Regions from separate parts of the Candidatus Thiodiazotropha endoloripes genome, predicted to be linked through region 3. Evidence: predicted binding sites of a transcription regulator. Region 3 holds the regulator's gene; each other region holds the start of a gene.

Region 1 (3,193 bases), on a different contig from region 3:
TGTCGAGCAGATTATCGATACCAAAACTCACTTCGGCCGCTTCGGCAATCTCATAACTGCCATACAGGTCGATCACACCCCATCCCGGAGTCTCCTGAACATCCTGGCCACTGCCATTCTCGAGATCCGCTCGGGTCTGTTCTGCATTCATGCGGAGATTGCCGCCGAACTCCAGGGCGCCCATTGTATATTCCATACCGATGGTGGCTTCCAGTGGTGCGATCTGCGCGATGTTGCGATCATCGGTGGTGTTTTCCGCCCGAACATAGGCCAGACTGGCGGTGGTGCTCAGGGATTCCATGATCTGGTATCCACCCTCCCACTCAATACCATAGAACTCAGCATCCACATTGCGATAGATGTTGGCCGTGCCATTGGCCACCAGAATACCATCCTGACCACGTGCCTTGTCACGCAGGATATAGTCGCTTACATCATTGTAGAAGACCGAAACATCGGTATCCCAGGCGCTACCCTGCCAGCGCAGACCAGCCTCCAGCTGATGATGTTTTTCAGGTTCGAGTTCCGGGTTACCCACCCAGCTCATATCCATCATGGTCATCATATTGCGTGAAAAGCTTGCCAGATAACGTTCCGTCGAATCTGCAGTACGGACACTGCGGCTGAAGCCGGTGTAGAAGGTACCGTCACCGACTTCCCGCTCATACTGGACAAAACCACCAACATTGTTCTCCGTGGTCTCGTCGGAAGTGTCGGCGTAGTAGGCCGCATAGAGGTTGTTTGGCGTTGGGCTTGGACCCAGATCGGGTTTCTCATCACCCCGTGAGATGGAGGCATCGACCCGATCGTATCGCAGTCCGGCCTTGACCCGGTCCAGAGTGCCAATCGGTTGGGATAGTTCCATGAAGATACCGGTCTGCTCCAACTCGGCGCCGGGCCACATGATGGACTGCAGGGAGGTCGGCTCCATATTGGCCATGCCGGAGAAACGATCCGCATCGCGCTCATTGTTTTGAATATCGAAACCGACTGTCAGAGTGGTCTCACCCAGCATCAGGTCCGCCAACAATCTTCCGCCTCTGGTATCGGAGGTTGTCGGCACACTCATACGCATCGGAGCGGTCAACTCCCGCAGTGAGTAGTTGTCCATGAGATGATCGACTTCACTTGAGTAGATCTCAGCCTTGATCGCCGAAAACGGCCCAACTTGGTCGTTCTGCTCATACTTGAGTCTGATGTTGTCCGCATCGCTCATTGGCGAGTCCATACCGGCACCGGCATACAGCGCATCATCTTCGCGGGTCGCTTCCAGGTTCAACTGCAGCAGCTTGTGGGTGTCCGGGGTATAACCCAGAATCAGGTTGCCGGACTGCTTGGTGAATGCGGAGCGTACCTCATTCCCATCACCATCTTCGTAGTTGTCCGCATCCTTATAGCCAATGATGCCGCGGGCAAATCCCAGCTCCGTACCGGCCGCCACATCAACCGAGGCCTCTTTGGTTTGAGAATTACTCTTATAGCCGACTTCGGCACTGCCCAGATAGGGTTTGCCCTGCTCAAATTTCGGCGCATTACGCTCGAACAGCACGGTGCCGCCACTGCCGCCACCACCATAGATAACTGTCTGCGATCCCTTGATCACGGTGACACTGTCGTAGCTCTCCATGGCGGAATAGGCGGTTGGAGGATCCATTCGGTTTGGGCAGCCGCCATGGATGTAAGCGCCATCCATCAATATATTCAGACGGTTCTGACTCTGACCGCGAATGATCGGATCGATACCCTGGCCACCCATACGAATACCGGAAACGCCGTTGATGTCCCTGAGAAAATCCGCTGCATCACCAGGAATACCACTTGAAGCCCCATCCATTGGTGCTGTTGTTACTGCTGGACTGGTTCCACCTTCTGCCTCAACCACCACATCCTGCAGATCTTCCGTATGTTCATCTGCCACAACTGCCTGAGTGGTTAGTATGGAACTGATTGCCAATGATAGGGCCGTAAAACGCATCTAATCACCTCGATTATTTAATTCTTGGAAACGGTGTTAAATAGCAGTTTTTGAGCCAAAATCTTAAGCTACTGATATCTAATGAGTAGATCCATTTTTCAGTGACATAGCAGCATCAGCAATAGGGCATATCACACAATTGGTGCGGCATATCACTCACCTGGAAGCTGGCTGACCGGGGGATATCGAGTGGACCACTAGGGTGTGGCGAGATAGTCGATCCAGCGCTGAGCAAGCTCACTCTGTTGGGGTTTGTCAGCCAGTTTCAACGCTGATTTGAATGCAGAGTGCGCGGCGGTGGAGTCGGCCAGCCGATAGTGGGTGCTACCCAATAACAACCAGTCTTCAAAAGTCGGTTTGCGGGTCAGTTTGATGCCCAGTTCCAGTTGTTGCTGAGCCTCCTGCCACTGCTCCTGTTCCATCAACAAACGCCCCATTCTGAGTTGTGGCTTGCCCGACTTATCGATCTCCGACAACTGCTTCAGTACCTTGATCCCCTGCTCCGGCTCTCTTGCCAACAACCAGGCGTCAACCAGCAGAGTCAGGGATTCTTTACGCCGCCTGATATCGCCTCGTTGAATGCCACCGCTGAGAAGTTCCGCCGCATCCAGAGGATTGTTGAGTTGCAGATAGAGTTTGGCCAGTCGAATCAGACCGCTCTCATCAACCAGTTTTCTGGAAGCCGCCAGTGACAGCACGGCTACCGCTTGCTGCTCTCGGCCGAGTTGCAGCAGAACATCTGACAGCTGCTGCCAATATTGGGCTTTGGCCGGGTATTTATTCACCAGAATCCGCAACACGGGTACGCTCGGCTTGTATTGTCTGGTCTCAAAATAGAGCCCCACCAACATCTGATACCAGGACTCCTGTGGTGAGTCGGACTGCTTGATCGCCAGTTTCAGGGCAGAGATCGCCTGGCTGTACTTTTTCAGCGCATAGTAAAAACTGGCCAGTAACACCCGTGCCTGGGGAGTGGGCTTTTCGCTCTGTTCAAACCAGCTCTGCAGCTGTGCAAGCCCGGCTTTATAGCGCTCTTCCTGATACATCAGCTGGGCCAGGGTGTAGCGTAAATTCAGGCTTACCCCGGTCGGCAATGCCCCGGATTCCACCGCAAACAGAAAATGATCGATGGCCGACGGGTAGTCCTTCAGGCCGATACTCAGATACCCATAAGCCTGACGGGTCAGCGCCGTCTCATCCGGATTCTGTTTGACCCGC
Region 2 (3,193 bases), 350 kb from region 3:
CTGCTGACCGATAACGTCAGCCATATCGGGCTGCTCGGGTGTCGACTCGACGAGGGCCTTTTGCTGGGTCGGCAGGGTCTCCAGGCCTTTTAGGTGAGCGCAGACCTGTAACAGATGGTCGGCGGGCTGGCAGGTCAGACCCTCGACCAGAGCGGCTTCCGCCGCGTTATCTTCGGCCAGAATCAGTGCCCGCTTCGCATCCCGGGCTGCCAGGGCGGCGGGTAGGATGCCGTGTACCCGGCGCAACTGCCCCGAGAGTGCCAGCTCGCCGGCAAACTCATACTGATCCAGGGCCTGTTTCGGGATCTGCCCTGAGGCGGCGAGAATGCCCAGGGCGATCGGCAGATCGAAACGCCCCCCCTCTTTCGGCAGGTCGGCCGGAGCCAGATTGATGGTGATTCGGCGGGCGGGAAATTCGAACTGACTGTTGATCAGTGCGCCCCTGACACGATCCTTGCTCTCCCGTACTGCCATCTCCGGCAGGCCGACGATGGAGAGTGCAGGGAGTCCGTTGGCAAGATGAACCTCAACGGTCACCAGGGGTGAGTTGATGCCCTCCTGGGCGCGGGAATAGAGGATGGCGAGTGACATGGCTTCCTTCCATGGTGTAGCAGGTCGATGGTTCCGGTATCGACGTGACAATAATGGTGCGTTAATCTTTTCCGAGTTTCCCTGTCGGTTTGACAGGGCGACAGAATCGGGCAATTCAGCGTTGTTGTTCTTCCAACGCTTTGACCTGTTCCTCCAGGCGTTTCAGCTTCTCCCGTGTGCGGGATAAGACAGCGGCCTGCACCTCGAACTCCTCTCGGCTCACCAGGTCGAGCCTGGCCAGTCCGGACTCGAGTCCGGCACGCAGGTTTTTCATCACATCCCCCTGCATGCTTTGAATGCCTGCAGGCAGAGTGTTTGAGAGCCGTTGGGCCAGGTCGTCAATCAGTTTTGAATCTATCATGCAGCAGACAATAGCCAGTGTTGGTCCGCTTGTCCAGAGGCCCTCTGAGTCGGATTTAGTGTCGCTTTATTACAACGGTTTCGCTCTATGTGGTTCTGACGAGACGCTGTTGTGAACCCGCTCCCAGTTTGAAATATATGCACTGCTTTGGTGCACCAGAGCAGTGCATGCCCGCTTTTTGTGAATCCAAATAAGGCATAGCTTTTTTACCTGGCTGTAACAAAAAAGTGAATTATTAGGAAATTTATTTGATAAACAGAGGGTTGCAATGGTTGGCACGAAGTCTGATTAGTAAATGCCACATTCGGCTTATTACATGAAATAGCTGAACCCAATATTTCAACTTTGTCATGATCGTTTAGTAGAGGAATTGAAAACCATGAAAATGAACAAAATCGCTCTGGCCTGTGGTATTGCTATGCTGGGGCTGTCATCTATCGCTGCCGCTGATATCAGTGCCAACATCGGTGTCACCAGTAACTACGTCTGGCGTGGTCTGACCCAGTCTGCCAACAGTACCGCTTTCTCCGGTGGTATTGATTATTCTCACGAAAGTGGCCTCTATGCCGGTACCTGGATCTCTGAGGCTTGGGATGATTACGAGTTGGATTTCTATGGCGGCTACGGTGGTGAAATTTCTGGCGTCAGCTATGACGCTGGTCTGATCTACTACTCCTACTCAAGTGATTCGGAGTCTGACTTTGCTGAAGTCAATGCCAATGTGGGATGGAATTTCCTCTCAGCAGGTGTTGCCTATGTGATTTCTGCTGAAGATGCCGTGGAGGCAGTTGAAGAGGATCTCTATTTCTACATCGGCGCAGGCTTCGATCTTCCCGAAGACTTCTCTATTGGCCTGACCGTTGGTTTTGTCGAACCTGATGGCGATGATGATGCCGATGCGGATGACTACACCCACTATCAGATCGACCTGAGCAAGTCAGCCGGTGACTTTGGTGATGTGACCTTCAGTCTCTCTGACACCGACCTGGATGATACCGACGCTCCGGGTGAAGACTCCGATATGCGTTTCTTCGTCTCTTACTCAAAAGAGTTCTAAGCGACCTTTTTTCGTGACTAATCATACGTCCGCCTACGGGCGGACTCGATAACTGAGGAGTAACAGCATGAAAATGATTTCCGCAATCATCAAGCCATTCAAGCTTGATGATGTCAGAGAAGCGCTCTCTGACGTCGGTGTGGCCGGCATAACCGTCACCGAGGTGAAGGGATTCGGACGGCAGAAGGGTCATACCGAACTCTACCGTGGCGCCGAGTACGTGGTCGATTTTCTCCCCAAGATCAAAGTTGAGATCGCGGTGGATGACAGCATTGTCGACCAGGTCGTCGAAGCCATTACCAATGCCTCCAAGACCGGCAAGATTGGTGACGGCAAGATCTTTGTCACCACGCTGGAACAGGTGGTCCGTGTGCGTACTGGTGAAACCGGTTCTGAAGCACTGTAACCGATTTGTAACTACTTTCTGGAGAGTATCGTGGAAGCGATTACACATTTAAGCTACGCACTGGACACCTTCTATTTTCTGGTGTCTGGTGCACTCGTAATGTGGATGGCGGCAGGTTTCGCCATGCTCGAGGCCGGTCTGGTCCGAGCTAAGAACACTGCCGAAATCCTTACCAAAAACGTCGCCCTGTTTGCCATCGCCTGTATCATGTACATGCTGATGGGTTACAACATCATGTACCCGGCTGACGGCAACGGCATCATCCCTGCGCTGGATCTGAGCTTCATGTTCGGTGGCGACAACAGTGTTGAAGACGTGCTGGCCAGCAATGGCGATACCTACTATTCCGGTATGTCAGACTTCTTCTTCCAGGTGGTCTTCGTGGCTACCGCCATGTCGATCGTATCCGGTGCCGTGGCTGAGCGTATGAAGCTGTGGGCATTCCTGGTCTTCGCTGTGGCGATGACCGGTGTGATCTATCCCCTGCAGGGCTACTGGAAGTGGGGCGGCGGTTTCCTGGATGCGGCCGGCTTCAATGACTTTGCCGGTTCCGGTGTGGTGCATCTGTGTGGTGCATCTGCCGCTCTGGCCGGTGTCATCCTGCTCGGCGCTCGTAAGGGTAAATACTCCGCTGACGGTCGGGTTAACGCCATTCCTGGTGCCAACATGCCTCTGGCGACCCTGGGTACATTCATTCTCTGGTTGGGCTGGTTCGGCTTCAACGGTGGATCCGAACTGAAAGTCTCTGACATCGGTGAGGCCAATGCGGTAGCTGCCG
Region 3 (3,193 bases):
CAGTCTCTATGAGGGCAATGTGACTATCGTCCAGGGCAGTATGAAGTTGTGGGCGGATCGTCTCTGGGTTCACAGGTCAGCCGGCAAAACCGAAAAGATAGTCAGTGAGGGGCAGCCGACAAGATTCAGTCAATTGCCTGAGGTCGATGGCGTTGAGGTTCATGGTCAGGCGCAGCGTATTGAGATCCATCTGAATCGGAATGAGATGTTACTGATCGACGATGCCCTGCTCGAGCAGGGGGGGAACAGCTTCCGCAATGACCGCATCGTCTATAACCGGGCCAATGCACAGGTCAGAGCTGGCAGCAGTGTCCAGGGTAAACAGCGGGTGCAGGTGGTGATTGAGCCCCAAACCGGGAAAACTGAACCGTGAGTCAGTTGCAGGCTGTCGATCTGCAGAAGCAGTACTACAAGCGTAGAGTGGTGGATGGCGTCTCACTGAACCTCAACAGCGGGGAAGTGGTGGGGTTGCTGGGGCCCAACGGTGCCGGCAAGACCACCAGCTTCTATATGATTGTCGGCCTGGTGCAGGCGGATCAGGGGCGGATCTATCTGGATGGGGAGGAGCTGACTGATCAGGCGATGCACAAGCGGGCCCGTCTGGGTATCGGTTACCTGGCCCAGGAGCCCTCCATCTTCAGGCGATTGACGGTGGCGCAGAATATTCTGGCGATACTGGAACATCGCAAAGAGCTGGGTAGCCAGGCACGTAAGGCCCGATGTGACCAGTTGCTGACGGAGTTCGGTATCGAGCATCTGCGGGAGAGCATGGCGATGAGTCTCTCCGGTGGCGAGCGGCGCCGACTGGAGATTGCCCGGGCCCTCTCCATGGAGCCCGCCTTCATTTTGCTCGATGAGCCCTTTGCCGGGGTCGATCCGATTGCCGTGATCGATATCAAAAAGATCATCCAGCATCTGAAATCCTTAAAGATTGGGATCCTGATAACCGATCATAATGTCAGGGAGACACTCGATATATGCGACCGGGCCTACATCATCAACAGTGGTAAAGTGCTGGCGGAGGGAACCACCGAGGAGATCCTCGGCAACCAGGAGGTGCGCAGTGTCTACCTGGGTGAAAATTTTACGATGTGAGTCTATAACACTGTTTTTTAATGGATTAAACAGGCAGCGGCAGGCGCGCTGAAGGCGGTCTCAATCAGTATGGAATAAGTTGGAGTGTGGTGTGAACCCAGGAGAATCGACCCAGTGAAGAAGAATCTTTCCGTAGGCGGCTATTTTTAGCTAAAATGAGAATAAAGACATACAAATAACATACCAGGTTTAAAGATATCTCTGCTATGAAGCAGGCTCTACAGCTCCGACTCGGACAACATCTCACCATGACTCCTCAATTGCAGCAGGCAATCCGCCTGTTGCAGCTCTCTGCGCTCGACCTGAGCCAGGAGGTTCAGGAGGTGCTTGAGACCAACCCGATGCTTGAGGGCGAGGAGGAGTTCAGCACTCAGCTGCAGAAAGAGGGAGATGCCCAGGAGGCTGGTGAACAGACCCGGGAGAGCAAGGAAGTCGAGGGGTCGAATGACATCAATAACGAGCGGGAGATTCAGACCGACAGCAGCCAGCTGACCGAGGATCTGCCGGTGGACAGTGAATGGACCGATGTCTACGACAGTTACCTGCCGCCGGCCAGCAGCGGCGGAGATGCCGCAGACCATGACTATCTGGTACAGCGTAGCGGCGCTGTAACCCTGCATGACCATCTGGTCTGGCAGATGACCCTGACCCCTTTCACCGAACAGGATATCGTGATAGCCACCACCCTGATCGACAGTATCGATGAGGATGGTTACTTCAAAGGCGACCTGCAGGATATTCTGAGTTCGCTGAATGATGAGGAAGCGACCCTGGAGGATGTCGAGGCGGTACTGCATCGGATTCAGGCATTCGATCCACCGGGTGTCGGAGCCCAGGGCGCCCAGGACTGCCTGCTGATTCAGCTTCGTCAATTGGCGGAAGAGACCCCCTATCGGGATCAGGCGATAAAACTCTGCCGGGATCACTTCAATCTGCTCTCCGCCCAGGATCAGAATCAGATCATACGTCGCATGAAGGTGGATCAGCAGGAGCTCGCTGCCATCATGCAGCTGATCCGGACCCTGAATCCCCATCCGGGCACGGCAATCGCAAAAAGTGAGCCTGAATATGTGATTCCGGATGTCTTCGTCAGCAAGCGCAACAACCGCTGGGTTGTGGAGCTGAATGGGGAGGTTACCCCCAAGCTTCGGGTCAACAATGACTACGCCAGCCTGATCCGGCGGGCGGATCAGAGCGATGACAACACCTTTCTTAAGAACCATCTGCAGGAGGCGCGCTGGTTCATTAAAAGCCTGATGAGCCGTAATGAGACTATTCTGCGTGTTGCGAGTAAGATTGTTGAATATCAGCGGGGCTTTTTTGAGCATGGCGAGGAGGCTATGAAGCCGCTGGTATTGAGGGATATTGCCGAGGCACTGGAGATGCATGAATCGACCATTTCCCGGGTGACGACCCAGAAATATATGCATACCCCCCGGGGCACGCTGGAGTTCAAGTATTTCTTCTCCAGCCACGTCAACACCAGTGCCGGCGGGGAGTGCTCCTCCACCGCGATTCGAGCACTGATTAAAAAATTGATTGCCGCTGAAAACACAAGCAAACCGCTCAGCGACAACAAGATCGCCGCCATCCTATCGGAACAGGGCATCAAAGTGGCCCGCCGAACGGTGGCAAAGTATCGTGAATCGATGAGCATACCGCCGTCGAATGAGCGTAAACGACTGATGTAGGTGAATTGATCTACCGCTCAGGATGTCTATGAAAACAGGGGTTGTGGTTCCAGCCGAATCCGGCCTCATGGTCAGCCTGATCGATGGTTTCGGGAATCGATTCAGCGAGTCGGTCAGAGTGATGAGCCAACTCATCTAAGACAGGAGATAATTATGCAAATAAGCGTTACCGGTCATCATGTGGAAGTAACCGATGCCTTGAAAAGCTATGTAGATAATAAATTCGAACGTCTTGAGCGGCATTTTGATAATGTAATCAATGTGCATGTCATCTTGAGCGTTGAGAAGCTGAGGCAGAAGGCGGAAGCCACCATGCAAGTGAACGGTGCCAGCGTATTCGCTGATTCAGTGCAGGAAGATATGTATGCCGCCATTGATGGCTTGACTGACAAGTTGGACAGGCAGGT
Region 4 (3,193 bases), on a different contig from region 3:
ATGCCAACATTACAAATATAACAAGCGACTGTGGCGTCAACCCGACTAATAAAAAGATCAATAAGCCCAAGTAACTTGATCTCTTACCATGGCATTCAACATAGTAATAAACTTTCGCATGCAGGCCGTTAATGCAACTTTTTTATGTTTACCCTGCGCCACCAGCTGTCTGTAGAAAGCGCGGATTATTGGATTGCATTGGGTAGCGCTCAAGGTGGCCATATAAAGTGTTGTGCGAACACCCGCTCGACCACCTTTGATTCGCCGCTTGCCTCGTGATTTACCACTATCTCGATTGATCGGTGCCACGCCAACTAGGGCGGCTACCTGCTTGTTGCTCATTGATCCCATCTCTGGTAAATCGGCTAGCAGAGTATAGGCCAGCGTTTCACCGACACCTGGGGCTGACATTAAGATCGATTTCCGTTCGGACCATTCAGCCTGTTTTTCGATGACCCCTGTAAGCTTCTTCTCGATTCGCTGAATTTCAGCATCCAGTGTCCGTAGTATTCGGCGGCAGGAGGCTTCAAAGGTCTTGCCCATAATCTGCAGCCGGTTGAGCTCTTGGGTACGTATTTCCATAACTTGTCTACGGCGGGTTATTAAGTCTTTTATTATCTGAAGGTTACGGCTGACCTTTGGGGTTGGATCAGGCTGGATGACAGCAGCGAATTCGGCAATCACCCGGGCATCAATCTTGTCGGTTTTGGCCAGTTGCTCAATGGCACCGGCATAGCGACGAACCGACATGGGCTTGACGATACAGACGGGTAGAGACTTTTGGTAGGCGGCAGTTGCCAGGGCCAGTTGGTAGCGGCCTGTGGCCTCCATAACCAGGCGTTGTACCCGGTAGTGGGCCAGGCGCTTTAGGATTTGTTTGATACCTTCAGGCGAATTCTCTTCCTGCCAGTGGAGATCTTTTTCGTATATATGAATATCTAGCATCCATTTGCCTACATCGACACCGACATTCACACGGGATTTTCTCTTTCTAAGGTTTGTCATTTGTACTCACCCTTGCTAAATTCGGGCTTGAAGCCCATTCGACTGTTCGAGATAAATCGGGTCGGTTCAGTGCCCCCGCTTGTTAACGGTCTTATAGACCTGTGCATCATCGGGCTACTGAACCGGTAACTTGCTGCTACAAGTTACGGGCTTCATTTTATCAACTCTCCATTTAGAGGCAGGGATCGGCTATCAGTACTCAAATTCAACCATACAAGTGTAATCAAGTTCTCTTCGGCGATTATTATTCTGAATGATTATTATTTAAACTTGACGGTGCGAATAGCACTGTTGGTGATCATATTAAAATACTCCCATAACAAAACATTGTGCGAATGAAGCAGTGTCGAAATAATTAACACATCGAATTCGTAGTAAATGATATCAAACTGAAATATAAAGAAAATATAATCTGGCGTCTTTTTTGCTAGAGGCTAAATGGAATTAATAAAAGTGCAAACATGGAGTTGTAATGAAAACACAGTATATCCTCAACATATTATCCTTACTTCTAGTTTCCTCTTTCTTCAACTTAGCTCAGGCAACAGCTCTATATTACACATTCGAAAGCACTGGAACGTTCGATAGTCTAGGAAATGGTAATCCCATAAATGAACCAGTCCAGTATATTTTTCGGGTAGATGGTACTCACAATTCCACTTTATCTAGAGTTAGTGAGACTGGCTATCAGACTTATAGAATGGACTTTGATGCGACCTTATTAAGTGGTACAGGCTTAGAAATCAGTAAAGACCAGCGTGATACTACTTTCGGTGGGTATGCTTCTTACAATCCTGGAAGAGGCTATTTTGAGCTTTCTTTAGGTTTATATGCATATGGAGCAAATGCTGTACTTACTCTTCATCCGCATATCTTTAATTCTTCTATACCAAGTGAAATTTTGACTTCTTACGAGGCCTTTACAGAATGGGCGGTTACTAATCTATATGCATACGATCATCGCCTCAGTATCGAGAATCCAGATAGTGTACAAGGTAGAGATGATTACCAAGTTACTGGGCAACCTATTGTTCTTACATCAATTTCTGAAAAATCACCTACTTCTGTACCAGAGCCTGAAACCTATTTATTGTTTGGACTAGGATTATTGGTATTCAATGTCATTAGAAGGAACAAACAACTAGTGTAGGTCGCCTAACAGTATGTAACTTATAAACGCAGTGTTTTTGACTATTATATTGCCGAAACCCAGTAAAATAGGGAGATTCTACTGTTACATAATTAGTGACGACCTACACTAGCTTAACGCAATCGTATTCAGAAGAGAGCTAGTTGTCATGTAAAACTAATACAGCTAGGCTCTTCTATGACGAATGAGGTACTTACGCTAATTGGGACACAGTATTTTGAGTTGTGTTTAGATGACTGAGAATGGGCGTGAGGGGGTATATTTGGGGGTATAATATAATTATGTTGATAATAAATATAATAAAAACAAATGGATACAAGTAAATTCGATTCCTGCACGACCCACCATCTTATCAAAAACTTAGCTGGGCTAACCTGATGCTGCTTTAGAGGAAGCCCAGAACAACAACTGCATTCAACTCGACATGACGGGTGTAATAACCCACTACTTCTTGTGCTTTGCTGTCAGGAAACTTCCCATCTGCCCATGGGTACCTTGATTGTATAACGTACAAATCAAACTGCTTTGCATCGATGTTCTGGCATGGGATTACCCATTTAGCCATCATTTCAGTCTGATGTTCTCATTGGGCCATTCTTGCTCATCAGTATGAAGTCACAGAGTTAACTGCTTGATATCAGATTACGACTGCAAACACACATTAGGTATCAAGAAAATCGCCTATCATCCGCTATCAAGATAACGTCGAATATCACGGCAATAACTGGGATTTATTGCAACTGTCAATATGGAGGTTATCCGTCATAGCAAGGTGTAGATAATAATGAATACAATTCCCTATAGAGAAGATGACTATACCAAGGCATCAGAATATTTACGTTTGGTGATTGCCTTCCTCTCCAAACAAACCGTCCCCCCATCACCCCTTAATTTTCGGATTGGATATGACTATGTCACGGGCAGAAACCAGAAGTTGAAGGCATCGATCGATGCTTTGTTGGAAGCAGAACCGGTACTATCAACCGAGTTGCTTTGGGAAGCCTATCGAGAGTTCTTCATTCAGGATGATGCAGCATT

What was found. The regulator sigma-54, encoded in region 3, starts transcription at its own class of promoters, with help from an activator protein. The targets are predictions, from matches to a motif close to TGGCANGNTNCNTGCTT.
Region 1: the regulator sigma-54 is predicted to act here: its motif matches at 2,017-2,033, upstream of A3193_RS09650 (TonB-dependent copper receptor).
Region 2: the regulator sigma-54 is predicted to act here: its motif matches at 1,226-1,242, upstream of A3193_RS16370 (TorF family putative porin).
Region 4: the regulator sigma-54 is predicted to act here: its motif matches at 1,419-1,435, upstream of A3193_RS20010 (PEP-CTERM sorting domain-containing protein).

The regions. Positions count from the first base shown of each region.
Region 1 covers NZ_LVJW01000003.1:2,157,733-2,160,925, forward strand. The annotation lists gene A3193_RS09650 (TonB-dependent copper receptor) at 1-1,975, opposite strand, end outside; gene A3193_RS09655 (tetratricopeptide repeat protein) at 2,173-3,193, opposite strand, start outside.
Region 2 covers NZ_LVJW01000006.1:1,263,300-1,266,492, forward strand. The annotation lists gene A3193_RS16360 (YifB family Mg chelatase-like AAA ATPase) at 1-591, opposite strand, end outside; gene ubiK (ubiquinone biosynthesis accessory factor UbiK) at 707-952, opposite strand; gene A3193_RS16370 (TorF family putative porin) at 1,332-2,009, shown strand; gene A3193_RS16375 (P-II family nitrogen regulator) at 2,077-2,415, shown strand; gene A3193_RS16380 (ammonium transporter) at 2,446-3,193, shown strand, end outside.
Region 3 covers NZ_LVJW01000006.1:915,761-918,953, reverse strand. The annotation lists gene lptA (lipopolysaccharide transport periplasmic protein LptA) at 1-373, shown strand, start outside; gene lptB (LPS export ABC transporter ATP-binding protein) at 370-1,095, shown strand; gene A3193_RS14780 (RNA polymerase factor sigma-54) at 1,302-2,786, shown strand; gene hpf (ribosome hibernation-promoting factor, HPF/YfiA family) at 2,940-3,193, shown strand, end outside.
Region 4 covers NZ_LVJW01000003.1:1,435,719-1,438,911, forward strand. The annotation lists gene A3193_RS06455 (hypothetical protein) at 1-21, shown strand, start outside; gene A3193_RS06460 (IS110 family RNA-guided transposase) at 58-1,005, opposite strand; gene A3193_RS20010 (PEP-CTERM sorting domain-containing protein) at 1,478-2,155, shown strand; gene A3193_RS06470 (GGDEF domain-containing protein) at 2,940-3,193, shown strand, end outside.